2 regions of the Rhodococcus sp. P4_F5 genome follow, and region 2 is predicted to be linked to the other one. Evidence: riboswitches for the same ligand, from Rfam matches in the RefSeq annotation. Region 2 holds a riboswitch; the other holds the start of a gene.
The links. Region 2 has a riboswitch for cyclic di-AMP ahead of AC1DU4_RS13930 (NlpC/P60 family protein). Riboswitches for the same ligand answer to the same signal wherever they lie in the genome.
Positions count from the first base shown of each region.

Region 1 (6,656 bases), on a different contig from region 2:
CGGCGCCGCTGGCCCGGCTGCCGTCCGAGCGGACGCCGTCGCCGCGGGTCGCCGATGCGGCCCGCTGGCCGGCCCGGAGCTGGCGGACCAGGGTCTCGAGCTGCTCGGCGGTGGGGACGGCCGGCATCCGCGGCGCCGGCCGGGCCCGGCGCCGCATCACCCGGGACCCGCGCGGGCGGAGGTCCACGATGGCGCCGGACGAGTCCTCGCCCGCGGGCACGAAACCGGCGGTGCGCAGTTGGTCGAGCACCTCGGCCAGCGGTGCCTGGGAGATCGCGACGGTGGGGGCGAGAGCCCGCAGGGCCAGTGGTTCGGCCACCGGTGACGCCAGTACCTCCGCGAGCAGCGCGGGGTCCTCGCATCGGACGAACGACGCGGCCACGCCCGCCCGGAGCCGGCCGTGGCGCCGGGCCACGTCGTCGATCAGGTAGGTCAGTGACTGCGGGACCGGTGTCCGGGAGCGGGTGGCGAAGAGCGTGTGCAGTTCGGACGCGCTCAGGCCCGCGTCGAGGGCGCGGCGCACGCTGGACTCGCCGATCCGGTAGGTGGTGGCGGTCCCGGCGGACTCGAGGTCCGCCACGAGCGCGATCTGTTCCTGCAGTTCCGGGGTCAGTGGCCCGGGTGCGACAACCGTGAGGTCCGCCTGCAGCAGGACGTAGTCGATCGGCGCGGGCAGGCTCGCGGCCATCTCGGCGACGGCGGACTCGGCGGGGGCGTCGTGCAGCAGGCTGCGGCCGGGGGAGCTGAGGGCGCCGCGGCCGACCAGTCCGAGGGTCGCGGCCTCGGTCAGGGTGTGCCGGACCGCGTCGGCGCCGAAGCGGGCCGACCACCGGGGCCGGCGCCAGGCCACCGTGGCGGCCACCTCGGTCGCGGTCGCGCCCTGCCCGGTGCCCAGCTCGGCGAGCAGCCCCAGCACGAACCGGCGGTCCCTGGGGGCGCCGGTGGCGCGCACCTCCTCCGACAGGGCCGCAATCGGCTTGCCGTGCTCGTCGCGCATGCCGACCACCCACGGCCGCCGCGGCAGGTCGAGCCAGGCCTGCGCGAGCACGTGCCAGCGCTGTGCGGGCGTGGCGGTCTGCCACGAGTCCACCGCCACCGTCGGCGCCCAGTAGTCGTCGCCGGTGTCGGCGGCGGGCAGCGGGTCCGGTGTCCCGCGGCCGATCAGGTCGGCCGCGGCGAGGACCTCGGCGAGCAGGCCCAGCCGGGCCTCGTCGACGCCGACGGCCTTCGCCAGCCGCTTGGTCTCCCGGACCCCCAGCCCGCCCGCCTTGAGGGTCGCGGCCGGCTGTGCGCCGAGGGCGGCGATCAGGTCCTCGCAGTGCCGGACCAGTTCGAGCACCTCACCGCCCGCGGCGGCGTTGACGTCGGCGACCTTCAACTTGGTCGCCCGGATCGGCGGCGGGGTCAGTGCGGCGGGGTCGCTGACCGTTTCCCCGCGCAGGGCCTGGCCCACCTGGTACGGCAGCTCCACGGTCTGCTCGTCGATCCAGTTCAGCAGGTGCCGGGCCAGCAGCCGCTGCACGGGCCGCTCCGGGTCGGTGCCGGGGGCGGCGTCGCGGGTGCGGCCGATCGGCGAACTGGTGGCCAGCGTGGTCAGCAGCCGGCGTTCGGTGTCGCTGAGTTCGGCGAGGGCGGACTCGATCTCCGAGGCCGTCAGCGCGTCCCGTGGGGCGTCGACCCGCCAGGTGACGGCGTCCTGCGCGGCGGGAGTCACCCGCAGCACCTTCGACCCCCACACCAGGGCTCGATCGCGGAGCGCCTTCAGCGCCTTGTCGACGGAGCGCACCGGCGCGCGGCCCGCGACTGCCGCGGTGAGCGCCGCCCGGGGCACGCCGCGCTCACGGCCCCCCTCCTGCGAGAGGATCCCGATCACGGTGAGCTCGAGCACGGTCAGCTCGTCGGCGGCGCGCAGCACCGACGCCCGTTGCTCTGCGCGGGCGGCGAGCACCGCGAGGTGGGCGGGAGGCGGGACCGCGAGGTCGGGACGCAGACGCAGCAACTCGGCCAGCTCGGCGTCGGTTCTCGCGGTCAGCCAGGCGGCCAGGCTCTCGGTGTCGGCGGCCGGGTCAACGCCTTCGGTGTCGGTCATCGCGTATCAGATTAGATACCTGGGCTGTACGGCGACGCGACCTCCTGCCAAAATGACCCCGTGGCTAACAAATCGAGCAAGCGATACGTTGATCCAGGCTGGCCGTCGGCGGAGATCCAGGACGGCGACTACGCCGTGACGGAGCTTTCGTCGTCGCGTTCCGGGGGGCTTTCCCCCTTCGGGGAGGAGATCGAGTTCCCGCTCCCCGTCTCGGAGCTGCCGTACACCCATCCGCACACCGTCGTGAACCGCTGACGACCGCGCCGAACGAAGAAGGGCCCCACACCGTGAGGTGTGGGGCCCTTCTTCGTAAGTGGGGGGTGTTACTTCGCCAGCATTGCCGCGCCGGACTCGAGGAGCTGGGCGATCTGCGGGTCGACGCCGAGGCCCTTGGCCTTCGCGTCCTGGAAGATGGACTCGACCTGCGGGTCGAGGACGACGCCGCTGGCCTTGACCGCGCTGAGGATGCTGTCGAGCGACTCGAAGACGTCGGCGGTGCCCTCGGTGGTCGGGACGCTGGTGACGGACGGCAGGACCTCGGCCGCGGGCGCCGCCTGCGCGGGGGCCGGCGTGCTGCGCGGGGTGGAGCCGCTGGTCAGGCCGAGGCTCGAGGAGCAGGACGGCCATGCGCCCCAGCCCTGGTTCGCGAGCACCTTCTCGGCGACCGCGATCTGCTCTTCACGGGTGGCCTGGTTCGCGGTCGCGGCGTACTCGCCGCCGCCGTGTGCGGTCCAGGTGCTGGGCGAGAACTGGAGTCCGCCCTGGTAGCCGTTGCCGGTGTTGATTCCCCAGTTACCGCCGGCCTCGCACTGCGCGAGACGGTCCCAGTCGGAATCGGGCGCTGCACTGGCGGGGGCCGCGAAGGCCGCGCTCGCCGCTCCGAGGACTGCGCCGGTCACGACGACCTTGGCGGCAGTGCGGCGGGTGGTAGTCGGTTTGCGATGGCGTCCAGCACTCATTGAAGCATTCCTCTCCACACGCGCCTGCGAGGTCAGCTGTCGGGTTCGGGCTGAGAGGTCGCCCGGCCTCGCCGCTCCTGGATTGGTGCGGGTCTGGCTTCACCCCAAGGAGGTCGCTTTCGCATCCTCCGGTGTCCACTGGGGACATTGGGTCCCCCGTCCTTGTCCCTGGGTAATCCGTTGGAATCTGGTCCGCGGGACAAGGTTTGGCGCGGCGGACCGGATCTGGCCGAACTTCCGGCCGCTGATGACCGTACGTGGATCGGGACTGTGCGTCATCTGTTACCCAAATTGTGGAATATTCGGCGTTTCGCCTGGAATTGCGCAAGTTTCCGCAGGTAGAAGCACTCGGTCGGTTCCGAGACCGCCCTGTTATCTCACCGTTATGTGAGGTAGATCACAGAAGTTCTCGGGGCTGACCAGGGGGTTCGGTGGCGGGGAGCGGCGCAGTGCGACCACGACCGTGGTGGCGGTCGCGACGAACGTCAACGGGTAGACCGCGGCGAAGATCGGGGCAAGGTAGGTCGTGGTCGGGATCATGAACAGCCCGATCGCGTACACCCCGTCGGGGAACCGGTGGCTCCAGATCAGCAGTGGCAGGGCGAGCGCCGCCGGCACCAGCCAGGCGGTTGCGCGACCGTTGCGCAGCGCCCAGTCCGCCGCGAGGACCAGCATCGGCACGAACCACACCCAGTGGTGCCCCCAGGAGAAGGGGGAGACGGCGCCCGTCGTCAGGCCGCACACGGTCACCGACAGCAGCGCGTGCCCGTGGCGGTGGGCCAGGTAGGACGCGCCCATGCCCAGTGCGGTGAGGGCGCCGACGACCGCCAGCCACAGCAGCCGCGGCGGCTCCGCGACGTCCAGCCACCGGGCCAGCACCCCGGAGGCCGACTGGTTGGCCGGCCAGGCCGTCTCGCCGATCCGCGTGGAGTGCACGATCACGCCGGTCCAGTAGTCCTTGGAGTCGGAGAAGATCACCACGAACCCGACGGCCACGGTCGCCAGCAGTGTGGTGGCCGCGACGACGGCCGCGCGCCACTGCCGGGTGATCAGCAGTTGCACGAGGAACAGCCCCGGCGTCAGCTTGATCCCGGTGGCGACGCCGACGCCGAACCCGCGCAGACGGCTGCCTTCCGGCCGCCCGAGGTCCCAGATCACCAGCAGCATCAGCATCAGGTTGACCTGCCCGAGCCACACGGTGGTGCGGACCGGCTCGAGCGCGCTGAAGATCACCGTGAGCAGGGCGCTGACGATGTAGAGGTGCCGGCCGGTCCGATAGCCGAGCTGTCGCCAGCACAGCAGCACCACCAGGTAGAGGGTGACGAAGTTGGCGAGGTAGCCGAGCAGGCCGGCCATGTCGGCGCCGACCAGGTTCAGCGGCGCGAACAGCACCGCCGAGAACGGCGGATAGGTGAACCACATGCCGCCGTACAGGGCGTGGTCGTAGAGGCCCGCGGAGCTGAGGACGGTGGCACCGCCGCTGCGGTACACCAGCAGGTCGAGGCCGTTGCTGAACAGGCCCCACAGTGGGTGGCCGAGCGGGACCGCCCGGTCGTGCGCGACGACCACCGCCACGGCGAGGGCGGCCAGCGCGCCGGTGAAGAACGGGGAGGACGGCAGCGAGCGCCCCTCCGCCGTGACTGGACCGGTGTCCGGCGCGGGGCCGGGAGCACGGACGGTGGGGGGCAGCAGGCTCATCCCTGGGCGCCCCCTGGGTAGGCGGGTACCGCGTCGACGTCGACGATGTCCTTGCCCAGCGGCATCAACGAGATCGGCACCATCTTCAGGTTCGCGACAGCGAGCGGGATGCCGATGATCGTGATGGCCATCGCGATCGCGCTGACCACGTGTCCGATGGCCAGCCAGACGCCGGCCAGCACCAGCCAGATCACGTTGCCGATCAGTGAGCCCATCCCGGAGGTGGGCTTGTTGACGACTGTCTTGCCGAACGGCCACAGCGCGTACACGCCGATCCGGAACGCCGCGATGCCGAACGGGATGGTGATGATGAGGATGCACATGATCACGCCGGCCAGGAAGTAGCCGAGCGCCAGCCAGAGGCCGCCGAAGACCAGCCAGATGATGTTCAGGACGATTCTCATTGTTGCGCCCCTCCCCGGACGCGACGCCCGGACCTCAGTGCGAAGACGATTGCCAGCAGGAAGCCGACGGGGCAGGCGCCTGCCAGCAGGTACAGGGCGAGCGGGGGTTCATGCCCGAGCGCGAAGACCACGAAGGCCGCGATGATCGCGAGCACGCCGACGGAGAAGCAGACGAGCGCGACACGCAAGAGCGCGGTGCCGCGGGGGGACTGTTGACTTGCCACCGTCCAACGGTATCGCCTCAAACCGTGGGTCGGTCCGGCGGCGCGCGGGGGTAGACTGCGGTCGTCGCGTCCCGCATCCGTGGGGCGCGTTCCTTTATATGTGGATGAGCAGGTGAACGCAGTGCCTACCGGCAAGGTGAAGTGGTACGACGCGGATAAGGGCTTCGGCTTCCTTTCCCAGGAGTCGGGCGAGGACGTCTACGTCCGGTCCGCCGCGCTGCCCGCGGGTGTCGAGGCACTGAAGCCGGGCCAGCGTGTGGAGTTCGGGATGGCCGCCGGCCGTCGTGGCCCGCAGGCCCTGAGCGTGACCGTGCTCGAACCGACCCCGACCATCCGGCAGGGCGGCGGCGCCCGCAAGGACGACGCCGCCCGTAAGCACACCCCCGACGAGCTGCACGGGATGGTCGAGGACATGATCACCCTGCTCGAGGCCAAGGTGCAGCCGGACCTGCGCCGGGGCAAGTACCCCGACCGCAAGACCGCGCAGCGGATCTCCGAGGTCGTGCGCGCCGTCGCCCGGGAGCTCGACAGCTAGGTCGGGTCTCAGTAGGTCTGGATCGCCCACACCGGTGCGAGGCCGCCATCGGCGGGCAGCTGGATGATCACGCCGAGGAGCTGCTCGTTCTCGCCGGACGGCACCGTCACGGCGGACGCCTCGCCCGGTGTGTAGTCGCGGTACCCGTTGAACACCTCGCCGGTCTCGGGGTTGCCGATCTGCACGTTCAGCCGCCAGTCGGAGCTCGACACGTCCTTGGGCAGCGACAACTGCAGCGGCTGGCCCGCCGGAACGCTCAGGTTCGCGACCTCGAGCCCCGCGCACGCGAGGTCGGCGTCGCACACACCGGCGTGTGCGTCGACGGTCTTGTAGTGCGCGTACGCGGTGACCGTCGGCAGGGTCTCCGGGGCGTTCTGGACGAGCACGGTGACCACGGCGGCGAGGCCGCCGGCGGCCACCAGCGCGACCACCGAGAGGGCCGCAATGGTCTTTTTCGTCCGGGCTTGCAGAGTCATTGGGTTCCGTTTCTAGTTGGGCGTCAGTCGGCGGTCGAGATCGGCTTGGTGATCTCCTGGTTTGCCACGTCGGGGCGTTTGCCGCCGAGCCCGGGGAGCAGTGACGACCCCCGGTTGCTGAGGACGGTCTGCACGAGACCGAAGGTGAGCAGCACCGACACCACCGAGAACCCGATCCAGTACTGCGTCGGCAGCAGCACTCCGAGCGCGCCGCCGATCACCCAGCTCAGCTGCAGCACCGTCTCGGAGCGGCCGAAGCCGGACGCGATGG
Region 1 covers NZ_JBFUJP010000001.1:154,015-160,670, reverse strand. The annotation lists gene AC1DU4_RS00820 (helicase-associated domain-containing protein) at 1-2,089, opposite strand, end outside; gene AC1DU4_RS00815 (hypothetical protein) at 2,150-2,344, shown strand; gene AC1DU4_RS00810 (transglycosylase family protein) at 2,413-3,048, opposite strand; cyclic di-AMP (ydaO/yuaA leader) riboswitch at 3,054-3,237, opposite strand; gene AC1DU4_RS00805 (glycosyltransferase 87 family protein) at 3,421-4,746, opposite strand; gene AC1DU4_RS00800 (YccF domain-containing protein) at 4,743-5,150, opposite strand; gene AC1DU4_RS00795 (hypothetical protein) at 5,147-5,374, opposite strand; gene AC1DU4_RS00790 (cold-shock protein) at 5,496-5,909, shown strand; gene AC1DU4_RS00785 (DUF2771 family protein) at 5,918-6,385, opposite strand; gene AC1DU4_RS00780 (MFS transporter) at 6,409-6,656, opposite strand, start outside.
Region 1: another riboswitch for cyclic di-AMP. It lies ahead of AC1DU4_RS00810 (transglycosylase family protein); the one in region 2 lies ahead of AC1DU4_RS13930 (NlpC/P60 family protein).

Region 2 (11,685 bases):
CCAGGATGATGCCCGGCAGCAGCAGCACGTGTGCCACGTACAGACGCGGGATGATCAGCTGACCGGGGAAGTCGCCGTCGAAGATCAGCCACTGCAGCCAGGTGCCGACGACCGGGACACTCAGCGTGATGCCGGACAGGGCGGCACGCAGGCCGGTGCCGGACAGCAGGTCGTCGGGCAGCGAGTAGCCGAAGAAGCCCTCGAACATCGCCAGGATCAGCAGCAGGCAGCCGATGACCCAGTTCGCCTCACGCGGGCGACGGAACGCGCCGGTGAAGAAGATGCGCAGCAGGTGCACGATGATCGACGCGGCGAACATCAGGGCGGCCCAGTGGTGGATCTGACGGACGAACAGGCCGCCGCGTACCTCGAACGAGAGGTCCAGGGTAGTGGCGTACGCCCGCGACATCTCGACGCCGCGGAGCGGCTGGTAGGCGCCGTTGTAGACGACCTCGGCCATGGACGGGTCGAAGAACAGCGTCAGGTACACGCCCGAGACGAGCAGGATCACGAAGCTGTACAGCGCGATCTCGCCGAGCAGGAAGGACCAGTGGGTCGGGAAGACCTTGTTGATCTGCCTGCGCATGCCGGCGGCAAGGTGGTAGCGAGAATCGAGGTTCTCGCCCGCCTTGGCGGCGTGAGCTGCGACCTTGGACTGGCCGCCAGTGGTGGTTGTCATGAGGGACGCTCCCAAAATCCGGGGCCGAGAGCTTCGACGAAGTCGCCGTTGGCGACCAAGAAGCCCTCTTCGTTGACTGTAATCGGCAACTGGGGGAGTGCACGAGCGGCCGGTCCGAAGATCGGCTTTCCGTACTGGAGAGCGTCGAACTGCGACTGGTGGCACGGGCAGAGGATCCGGTTGGTCTGCTGCTCGTACAGCGAGGTCGGGCAGCCCAGGTGGGTGCAGAGCTTCGAGTAGGCGAAGTAGTCGCCGTAGTTGAAGCTCTCCTGGCCGCGACGCTTGACCGCGCGAGTGGCGTCCTCGGTGCGCAGACGGATCAGCATGACCGGGTTGTCGGCGCGCTTGAGGGCGTGGCCGAGGGCCTTCTCGTTGCCGCGCTCCGACTCACGGAACGGGAACACGGTCTCCATCGAGCCCGCGTCGAGGTCCTCCGGGCGAACCAGGACGATGTCGTCGCGACGGCCGGTGTAGCGACGGAGGTAGATGGTCTCGCCGGGGAAGGCCGGGGTCCAGCCCGAGGTCCACAGGTCGGACTTGTCGCCCTTGGCCCACGGGTTCTTGATCAGGCCGCCGAGCGGCATGATCGCCATGATGCCGAGCGCGCCGGCGCCGAACCCGAGGCTCCGGGTGATCAGCTTGCGCCGACCCAGCGTCGAAGTCTCCAGCGAGTCGCCGAGCTGCGCGACGATGGTCTTCTGGTCGACCGCCGAGGAACCGCCGTCGTGGCGGTCCTGGATCGCGACCTCTTCGGGGATGAACTTCTTGGTGAACTTCACCGCGCCGACACCGACCGCGAGGATTGCGGTGCCCATGGTCAGGCCCAGCAGCGGGGTGTAGAGGTTGTACGCGTTGTAGCCGTCCTCGCCGATGCCCTTGTACTCCCAGGGCCAGAAGAGGTAGATCGCGATGAATGCAATGGCTGCCACGCCGGCGATGCCGAACCAGAGGGCGACGTCGCGCTCGGCGCGCTTCTCCGCCTTGGTTCCCTCGACGGGCCAGCGCTCGCGCCGGAACGCGAGGTCGACACCGTCGAGGTTGGTACCGAGTTCGACGAGTTCGTCGCGACTCATCGCGTCGAGCTCGGCCTCGGTGGGCTTACGTGGCGTATCGCCGTGACCGGCGTCGCTCATGACCTTGCTCCGATCCACAGCGCTGCGCCGACGACGGCAGCGATTCCGATGACCCACATGGCCAGGCCCTCGGGACCGGTGCCGAAGCCGCCGAGGCCGTAGCCGCCGGGGTTCTTGGTCTCGTTCGAGGACTTGACGTACGCGATGATGTCGTGCTTCTCGTCCGGGCTCAGCTGGCGGTCGGAGAACTTGGGCATGTTCTGCGGACCGGTGACCATTGCCTGGTAGATCTGCTGCTCGCTGGCCGGCTCGAGCGGCGGTGCGAACTTGCCGGAGGACAGCGCGCCGCCCTTGCCGGTGAAGTTGTGGCACGACGCGCAGTTCAGCCGGAACAGCTCGCTGCCGCGTGCGACGTCGTCGCCGCGCAGCGACGTCGAGGCGACCTCGCCGTTGGCGTCGCGGACGACGGTCGGGCCGCCGCCGTTCGCCTGGACGAACGCGCCGATGGCGTCGGTCTGGTTCGCGTCGAACTTCGCGGGCTTGCGCAGGGCCTGCGCCTCGTTGCGTGCGGCCGGCATGCGACCCGACGAGACCTGGAAGTAGACGGCGGCCTCGCCGACACCGATGAGGCTCGGGCCACGGTCCTCGACACCCTGCAGGTTCGCGCCGTGGCACGTGATGCAGGACGTGTCGTAGAGCTGCTTGCCCTCGCGGATGAGCGCTGCCGAGTCGTCAGACGCGGTCGCTACCTGCGGGGTAGGGGTCAGGGCTGCGGCGAGGAAGCCGGCGCCGACGAGGCCCATCATCAGGACCATGGCGCCGGTGACGCGCCTACGGAACTTGCGCTGACGACGGGCTTTGGAGGCAGTCGCGCTGTCGGCGGCTGCTGAAGGGGGGGATGAACTCATCTGTATCCCTTTGGTCTCGCGGGAACGGACTGAACGGACTGGGCTGAGTACTGCGTTCAGCTTCTAACGGATGAAATAGATGGTGGCGAACAGGCCGATCCACACGATGTCGACGAAGTGCCAGTAGTACGAGACAACAATGGCCGCAGTCGCCTGCTGGGGGGTGAACTTACTGAGCTTGGTACGTACGAGCAGGATCACGAAGGCAACCAGGCCGCCGATCACGTGCAGTCCGTGGAAGCCGGTCGTCATGTAGAAGACCGAGCCGTAGGAGCTGCTCGAGAACGTCGTGCCGGTGTGCACCAGGTGGTAGTACTCGTATGCCTGGCCGATCACGAACAGGGTGCCCATCACCAGAGTGAGGGTGTACCACCTGCGGAGGCCGAATACGTCACCTCGCTCAGCGGCGAAAACGCCCATCTGGCAGGTGAAAGAGGAGGCCACCAGCACCGCGGTCACGGGGACCGCGAGCATGAGATTCAACTCGGTGGGCTCCGGCGGCCAATTGCCGTTCGCCTGCGCGCGCGCGACAAAATACATCGCGAACAAACCAGCGAAGAACATGAGCTCGCTGGACAGCCAGACAATGGTGCCGACGCTGACCATGTTCGGCCGGTTCAGCGAGTGCACGCGCTGGGTGATTGCGGATCCTTGGGTCCCTACTGCGCTCGTCACAGACAGAAGTATGACGCCTTGTCGTAAGAGACGGGTACCCGGGTCCAAGATGGGCGCGTCGGAGCCCTGACCAAGTATGCACGCCGCGACGATTGTGCAGGTAGATGGCTGTGCGAGGCTGAGGTCATGGAACTACAGCGGTGGTTGAGGGGTCTGTTCGGACGTCGACGGGTGGTCCCGCTCGACCCGGATCGGACTGATCTGGTTGTCGTCGTGGAGAGCTTCGACGACGCCGAGGCGTGCAGCCGGGTTCTGGAGCGGGCGGCGGTGTCGGAGCCCCGCTGGGTCGAGTCCTCGGAGGCGGTCCTGCGGCACCATCTGCGGGTGCCGAGGGGCGAACTGGCCCGGGTCGCCGAGATCGCGGCCCAGGACGGTTACACGCCGGCTCAGGAACCAGCTCCGGGTGCGGCGTCGGACGAGGGCCCGGAACTGGTCGGGCTGGTCCTCGCGCGGGTCCAGCTGCTCGACGCACTGCACTGTTCCCAGGAGCAGTCGCGGATGGCGGGTCTGGCGCAGCGTGCGGGCGGCCATGTCCTCGGGTGGGATGCGTTGCAGCCGCCGCATAATCCGGTTGCCGGTACTGACTAAGCTGCGGAGCATTGTCGGTCGGCCAGGGAAGAGGCGGTTGCGATGGGGAGTTGGCCAGAGGTGCTCGGTGCGCTGACGGACGGGCACGATCTGGATCCCGGCACCGCGTCGTGGGCGATGGACGAGATCATGTCGGACAACGCGACCTCGGCACAGATTGCCGCGTTCGGCGTCGCATTGAAGATGAAGGGCCCGAAGCCCGCGGAGGTGACGGGGATCGCGGACGCGATGCTCGCGCACGCGCGGACGCTCGACCTCGACGGTGACGCGGTCGACGTGGTCGGGACCGGCGGCGACCGCCAGCAGACTGTGAACATCTCGACCATGGCGTCCGTGGTCGTCGCGGCGGCCGGGGTACGGGTGGTCAAGCACGGTAACCGCGCCGCGTCGTCCAAGAGCGGTGGCGCGGACGTGCTCGAGGCACTCGGGGTGAAGATCACCCTCAGCCCGGACGCCGTCGCGGAATGTGTCCGCCAGGTGGGGATCGGTTTCTGCTTCGCCCCGACGTTCCACCCCGCGTTCCGGTTCACCGCGGGCCCGCGCAAGGAAATCGGCATCCCGACGGTGTTCAACGTGCTGGGGCCGCTGACCAACCCGGCGCGGCCGCGGGCCGGGTTGATCGGTTGTGCGTTCGCGGACCTGCAGCCCGTGGTCGCGGGGGTGCTCGCCGGCCGGGGTGCCTCGGCGCTCGTGGTGCGCGGCGACGACGGACTCGACGAGATCACCACCTCGACCACCAGCACCGCCTACGTCGTCACCGGCGGCACGGTTCGCCAGGAGCGGATCGACCCGACGGCGCTCGGGATCGCGAGGGTGCCGCTGGATGCGTTGCGCGGCGGTGACGCGGAGGCCAACGCGGCAATCGCGCGGGCGGTGCTCGGCGGCGAGCGGGGCGCCGTGCACGACGCGGTGGTCCTCAATGCGGCCGGGGCGATCGCGGCCTACGACGGGCTCGACGGCGACCTCGACGATGCCCTGCTGGCCGGGATGGCGCGCGCGACCGCGGCGATCGACAGCGGTGCGGCCGCGGGTCTGCTCGACCGCTGGGTCGCCGTCAGCACCGCGCTGGCGGGCTGAGGCTGCTCCCGGGAGGCGCGGCGCCGCGCCTCCCGGGATGCCCGTGTCGATCCGGATGTCACTGATCCGGATGCGGTCGATCCGGTGGGCGCTACTCCCCGATGGAGAAGGCGGCCTCGACATCGGCGCTGGCATAGGACCGGAACGCGATGTGGGTGGTGGTCTGCACGACACCCTCGACCTTGTTGATCGCGCCGGTGACGACCTCGGCGATCTGCGCGTGGTCGCGAACCTTCACGATGGCGATCAGGTCGACGTCGCCCGCGCACGAGTAGACCTCGGAGACGCCGGCGATGTCGGCCACGGCCTGGGCGGTCTCGGGGATCCGGTTCGCCTCGGCATGAATGAGGACGATGGCGTTGATCATCTCGCTCCTTATACAACTGTGGGAAATAAAACTGTGGGAAGAGCCCTCGCGGGTCGCTCCGGGGCTCCGGGCTTCTGGGGACTCCGCTCTCGCGTGCTCAGACTAGGCGCTCGCGCGGTGGGCGAGCGCGCACCACTCCTGCCACCCGCCGCCTCCTCGCGCGGGTTCGGCGTAGCCCTGGCTGGCCCGCACCACCCGTACTCCCGGTAGCGCGAGCCAACTCGCGACCAACCCGACCTCGCCCGCCATCGCGCCACGCAGCGGCGACGGCTCGTCGATCACCGTCTCCGCGGCGAGCACGAGTGCCTCGACCACGGGCATCGGCGCAACCCCGCGCGCGGCGACGCCCGCGGACGCCAGGCGGCCCGCCCGGACCACCGCGAATTCCCAGCCGCCCTCGTCGCGGGGCCGGGCGGCGACCAGTTCGTCCACGGCGGCCAGCGCGGCGAGTCGTTGCGTGCGGTGCAGCGCGGTGGCGAGGGCCGCGGTGCGGTCGCGCAGCCGGGCAGCGTTCTCGAAGAGTTCGGCGGCCGCCAGTTCCTCGACGCGGGAGCGCAGTCGTGCCAGTGGGGCGTCGTCCATGCCGCGGAACATGGCGAGCGCGCTCAGCGGCGCGGGCCGGTAGTGCTCGGCGGTCCGGGGCTCGCTGCCGGCCGGGCAGCCGCCGACCACGCTGTCGGGGCAGTCCGGCCCGTGCGGCAGTTCCTGACGAATCTTCTTGGTGCAGGTGCGAATTCGACATGCGTCGGCGATCGTGGCGGCGATCTCGCCGGCGTCGGTGCGCGAGGAGAACGGTCCGAGTGCCTCCGCCGTGGAGCGGCGGGTGACCGACAACCGGGGAAACGGTTCGTCGGTCATCGTGATCCACCAGGCACGCCTCGGGAACTTGGATCGGCGGTTGTACGGAGGCGCGTGCGCGGCGAGCAGTCTCAACTCCCGGACGGACGCCTCGAGCCCGTGCGCGCATTCCACATGGTCGACCCGGGTGGCGAGCGCGACCATCTCCTTCATCCGGGCGCGGGTCTCGGAGCCGGTGAAGTAGCCCCGAACCCGGCGCTGCAGGTTCACGGCGGTGCCGACGTAGAGGACTTCCTCCGACGGACCGCGGAAGAGGTAGACGCCGGGTGTGCGGGGGAGGTCGGCGGCCAGGCCGCGCTTGCCGCGCTGTGCGGCGGAGACGTTGGGTAGGTAGTCGACGAGTTCGGCATAGCTGTGCACGCCCAGGCCGCCGACGCGCTCGATCAGCCCGTGCAGGACGTCGACGGTGGCGCGGGCGTCGTCGAGGGCGCGGTGGGTGGGTTGGGTGCCGACCCGGAACAGGCCGGCCAGCGCGGAGAGCTTCACCGAGGGGGCCTCCTCCCGGGAGAGCGCCCGGCGGGCCAGCTTCACGGTGCAGAGCACCTGGAACGGCGGCCACGGTAGCTCGCAGCGGGCCGCGGCCGCCTTCAGGAAGCCGACGTCGAACGGGGCGTTGTGGGCGACCAGGACCGCGCCGCGCGCGAATTCGAGGAAGCTCGGCAGGACGCGCTCGATCCGGGGTGCGTCGATCAGCATTGCCGACGTGATCCCCGTGAGCTCGACGATGTAGGGCGGGATGCTGCGGCCGGGGTCGACCAGCGTCGCCAGCTCGCCGATCACCTCGCCGCCCCGGATCTTCACCGCGCCGATCTCCGTGATGGCGTCGTCGCCGGAGCTGCTGCCGGTGGTCTCGAGGTCGACGACGACGAAGGTGGTCTCGCGCAGCGGGGTGTCCAGCTCGTCGAAGGACAACTGCTGCGGCGTCGACTGCTGTGCGGCCGAAATGCGGGGACTCACAGCGCTGAGGCTAGGGCCGGCCACCGACAGCACCGTCAAGTCGAACGTGTGCGCGAGGAAACCTGTCGGACCCCGGGGCTACTTTCCGTGGACGGGCCGCGGAAACGCCCGGCGGCGGACGAAAGAGACGAGGGTCACAGTGATTGTCGACTGCGGTGAGTGCGAGGTGCGGGGCGCGGCGTGTGCGGACTGTCTGGTGCCGGTCCTGCTCGGGTTGCCCGGGGTCCGCGGAGCGGCCGCGTCCGCGCAAGCGGGGCATCCGGTCCGAATCAGTATTGAGCAGGACGAACGAGTTGCAATGGAGGTCCTGGCGGACGCCGGGTTGGTGCCCAGGCTCCGTCTAGTCGTGTCGGGGGACCTGCACCAGACCACTCGGTCGTTATCTTGTCGTGACAAAGGGGTGGCTTGACGGGCGTCCAGGTGTGGTTTTGGTGCATTTGTCCGACTTTCCGGGGGAGTCGGGTCGACACGGGGGATGCGCTTTCGTAATCTTCCTGAGACCTAGCGGGTTCTTGCTTCGCCACACCGGCGCGGCATCGCTAGGACCGCCTAATCGATTTCCCGCAAGGGTGATCGTGCCGGGAACCCAAGTTTTCCTTTGGGGTGAATCCCGTCGGAGCGCGCACCGCGTGCCGACGGGTAGGGCTGATCTTCCCAGCCCGAACCCGTCAGCTAACTCGGTCGGCGGTTGAGTGGAAGAAACGGAGCACATCCTTTCGTGGCAACACACAGTTCCAAGCGCTCGATGCGCCGGGTAGTCATTGCCAGTGCGCTCGCGCTCGGCGCAGTCACCGTCTCTGCGGCTCCGGCATTCGCCGAGCCCGTCACGGTCCCCGGCGTCGGCACCTTCGACATCCCGGGTGTCCCCGCGCAGACCATCCAGATCCCCGGCCTCCCGGCCATGCCCGTGCTCCCCGGCGTCCCCGCGCCGGCTCCGGTCGTGACCGCAGGTCAGAAGGCCGTCGACGCCGCTGCCAGCAAGATCGGCTCCCCGTACGTGTGGGGCGCCTCGGGCCCGGACGCGTTCGACTGCTCCGGCCTCGTGCAGTGGGCGTTCAAGCAGGCCGGCGTCGCGCTGCCGCGTACCAGCTACGACCAGGCCGCCGCGGGCATCGCCGTGCCGACCTCCGCCCTGCAGGTCGGTGACGTCGTCTCCTTCTACGGTGGCTCGCACTCCGGCATCTACGCGGGCAACGGCGAGGTCATCCACGCCGCCACCTCGGGCACTCCGGTCAAGCGTGCGCCCATCGCCTCCATGCCGATGGACGGCGCGCGCCGCTACTGAGCGCACCCGATTCACCCGGCGCCCCCGCGGCGCTGACGCAGGCCCCCGATCCCATGTGGACGGGGGCCTGTGGCGTCTTCCCGGACCCCCGCAGACACTCGCCAGGGCGGGGCGGAATGTCGAGCGATTCGGGACTCGCCGAGCGGGTGGACAGCCAGTTGGCCATTCCGTAACCTGGCCGAGACCTTCCGAAACCTCGCTGCGCCGTCCGGTGCGGCAGCGGAGGTCTCCGCCACGGCGGGGCCGGCGCCCATCGGCGCGCCCCGCACCGGGTATCCAATGGCGCAGGAGCGGAAGAACGGAGTACCACGGTTCGTGGCGTCTCGGAGATCGATGCGGTCCAGGTGTGGAGCGCTCGCAACAGGAATGCTCACCCTCACACTGGTCGCGGTGTCGGCCGGAACCGCGGGTACCGCGTCCGCGGACCCCGCGCTCGACAACCCGACCGCGGCGCTCGAGCGGCTCGCCGAACTCTCCCGTGAGTCCGAGCAGACCACCGAGGCGATGCACAACGCGCAGATCGACCTCGAGTCCAAGCTCTCCGTGCAACACGACGCCGAGGCGCGCAACGCAGGCGACCGCACCCTGCTCGAGCAGGCCCAGGCGAAGGTCGCGCAGTTCCAGCCCGCTGTCGACCGGCTGACCGCCGTCAACTACCAGGGCGGGCGCGTCAACCGGCTCTTCGCGGTGATGGTGTCGGACTCTCCTCAGCAGTTGCTCGACCAGATGTCCACGTTGAGCGTCATCTCGGCGGACACCGCAGTCCAGGTCAAGGAGTTCAAGGAGGCCGGCGACCGGGCCGCCGCGGCCGCCGCGGCGTCGCAGGAGTCCGCCGCCGCGGCCCGCACCGCCACCGAAGAGGCCAAGTCGATCAGCGACGACCTGCAGCGCAAGCAGAGCGACCTGCAGACCCAGATCGCCGAGGTGACACGGGCGTTCGGTGCGCTGACGGCCTCGGAGCGGGACACCCTCGCGGGCACCCCCTTCCCGCCAGGCGTCGACCTCGGCGCCATTCTCGCGAACCTGCCGGCCGGGTCGAACGCCGGCGCGGTCGAGGCCGGCCTGACCCAGGTGGGCAAGCCGTACGTCTGGGGTGCCACCGGACCGGACGGCTACGACTGCTCGGGGCTGATGGTCTGGGCGTACAAGCAGATCGGCAAGACCCTGCCGCGGTCGAGCCAGGCGCAGGCCGCGGGCGGGGCGCCGGTGCAGAAGGCCGACCTGCAGCCCGGCGACCTGGTGCTCTACTACTCGGACGCCTCGCATGTGGGGATGTACATCGGGAACGGGAACATCGTGCACGCGTCCACGTACGGGGTGCCGGTCAAGGTCGCGCCGATGGACGCGTACCCGTTCTACGGCGCCCGACGCTACTGAACGCCGACATGCCGGGGGCCGGGTCGCCGAACGCGGGTCCGCCGAACGCAGACATACCGAACACGGACCTGCTGAAGACGGACCTGCTGAGCACGGTCACCCCGAAATCGGACCGGCCGGCCGCCGGTGGTGACCGACCGCAGCGCCGGACCAGGCGGCGGATCCGGCGCTGGGAGGCGCTGGCGCTGGCCGGGTTGCTGTGCGCGCTCGGTGCCGCGGGCGCAGTCGCGCTGTCCGCCGGTTCCGGCGATGCGCCGCCGCCCACCGCGCCTGTGGCGGCCGCCCCGCTCAGCGCGTTCGAGCAGGCCCGCAGGGCGGGCGTGCAGGGGTTGCTCGACCGGTGGGCCGGGGCGGTGCGTGACGGGGACCGTGGCTCTCTGGTTGCGCTCTTCGACGAGGGCGCGGTGCCCGGGTTCGTCGACGCCGAGGTGCGCCGGATGAACAACCTGGCGGGGGTGCCGTTGGCGGACTGGGGCTACGAGATCGGTCACGAACCGGAGCACCCGGTCCCGACCGACCTCGCCGAGCACCTGGGCGCCACGGACGTGTGGGCGCCGCCGGTGTACCTGCGCTACGCCGTCGAGGGGGCGGACGCCGCGTCGACGCGCAAGCCGGTCTCGCTGGTGGTGGCACGCCGCGGTGACGACTGGAAGCTGGTCTCGGACTGGGACCTGCCCGAGTACGGTCGTGAAACCTGGCGCGGGCCTTGGGACTTCGGGCCGGTGATCGCCCGCGAGGTGACCACCGCGTCGAACGTCTCGGTGGTGCTGGGACATCCGGACCAGGAGGCCTGGGTCGACGCCGTGGCCGAGGAGATGCGGACCGCGGTGCCCGCCGTGACCGAGCTGTGGGGGACCGGCTGGGCCCGTCGGGCGGTGGTGATCGTCGCGTCCGACCAGGAGGAGTTCACGGCCCAGGCCGGCGCGGACCACAGCGGCGCGAACATTGCGGCGGTCGCGGTGTCCGACGCAGTCGTGCCCGGGTCGGACACGGTGACCGGGCAGCGGATCGTGTTCAGCCCGGCGTCGGCGGGCCGGCTCACCGAGGACACTCGGCGTTCGGTGCTCCGCCACGAGCTGACCCACATCGCGGCCCGGGCGGCGACCACGGACGGTTCGCCGCTGTGGATGCTCGAGGGCTTCGCGGACTACGCGGGTCACCGCGGTTCCGGAATCGGTGTGGCGGCGGCGGCGCCGACGGTGGCGGCCGCCGTGGCCGCGCACGGGCCGCCCGCCCGGCTGCCCTCGGACGCCGACTTCGCGGCGGGTGGGGACCGTGCGGTGGTGGCGTACGAGCTGGCATGGTCGGTGAACGCCTACATCGCCGACCGGTTCGGCGAATCCGCGCTGGGGGACCTGTACCACGCGCTGGCCACCGGTCCGGTCGACGGGATCACGCTGGACGGCCGCCTGCAGGGCGTTCTCGGACTGTCGAGCGCGGAACTGGTGTCCGGGTGGGGCACCTGGATGACCGAGCAGCTCTCCTGACCCCTACGGTGGACACATGCGGCGAACCCTGTTGGTGACGAACGATTTTCCGCCTCGACCGGGGGGAATTCAGTCCTACCTGCAGTCTTTCGCGACGGCACTGCCCCCGGACGAGCTGGTCGTCTACGCGCCGCGGTGGCGCGGCGACAGCCACACGAAGTTCGACGCGCGCCAGCCGTTCGAGGTGGTACGTCACCCCACGACGCTGATGCTGCCCACTCCGCTGGTGGCCCGCCGCGCGGCGAAGCTGGTCCGGTCGCACGGGTGCGACAGCGTCTGGTTCGGCGCCGCCGCGCCGCTGGCGTTGCTCGCGCCGGGCCTGCGCCGCGCGGGTGCGGAGCGGATCGTCGCGAG
Region 2 covers NZ_JBFUJP010000030.1:27,447-39,131, reverse strand. The annotation lists gene qcrB (cytochrome bc1 complex cytochrome b subunit) at 1-679, opposite strand, end outside; gene qcrA (cytochrome bc1 complex Rieske iron-sulfur subunit) at 676-1,812, opposite strand; gene qcrC (cytochrome bc1 complex diheme cytochrome c subunit) at 1,809-2,660, opposite strand; gene ctaE (aa3-type cytochrome oxidase subunit III) at 2,724-3,335, opposite strand; gene AC1DU4_RS13950 (hypothetical protein) at 3,462-3,923, shown strand; gene trpD (anthranilate phosphoribosyltransferase) at 3,966-5,000, shown strand; gene AC1DU4_RS13940 (Lrp/AsnC family transcriptional regulator) at 5,092-5,367, opposite strand; gene AC1DU4_RS13935 (DEDD exonuclease domain-containing protein) at 5,470-7,182, opposite strand; cyclic di-AMP (ydaO/yuaA leader) riboswitch at 7,719-7,884, shown strand; gene AC1DU4_RS13930 (NlpC/P60 family protein) at 7,901-8,467, shown strand; gene AC1DU4_RS13925 (C40 family peptidase) at 8,834-9,844, shown strand; gene AC1DU4_RS13920 (hypothetical protein) at 9,853-11,331, shown strand; gene AC1DU4_RS13915 (glycosyltransferase family 4 protein) at 11,348-11,685, shown strand, end outside.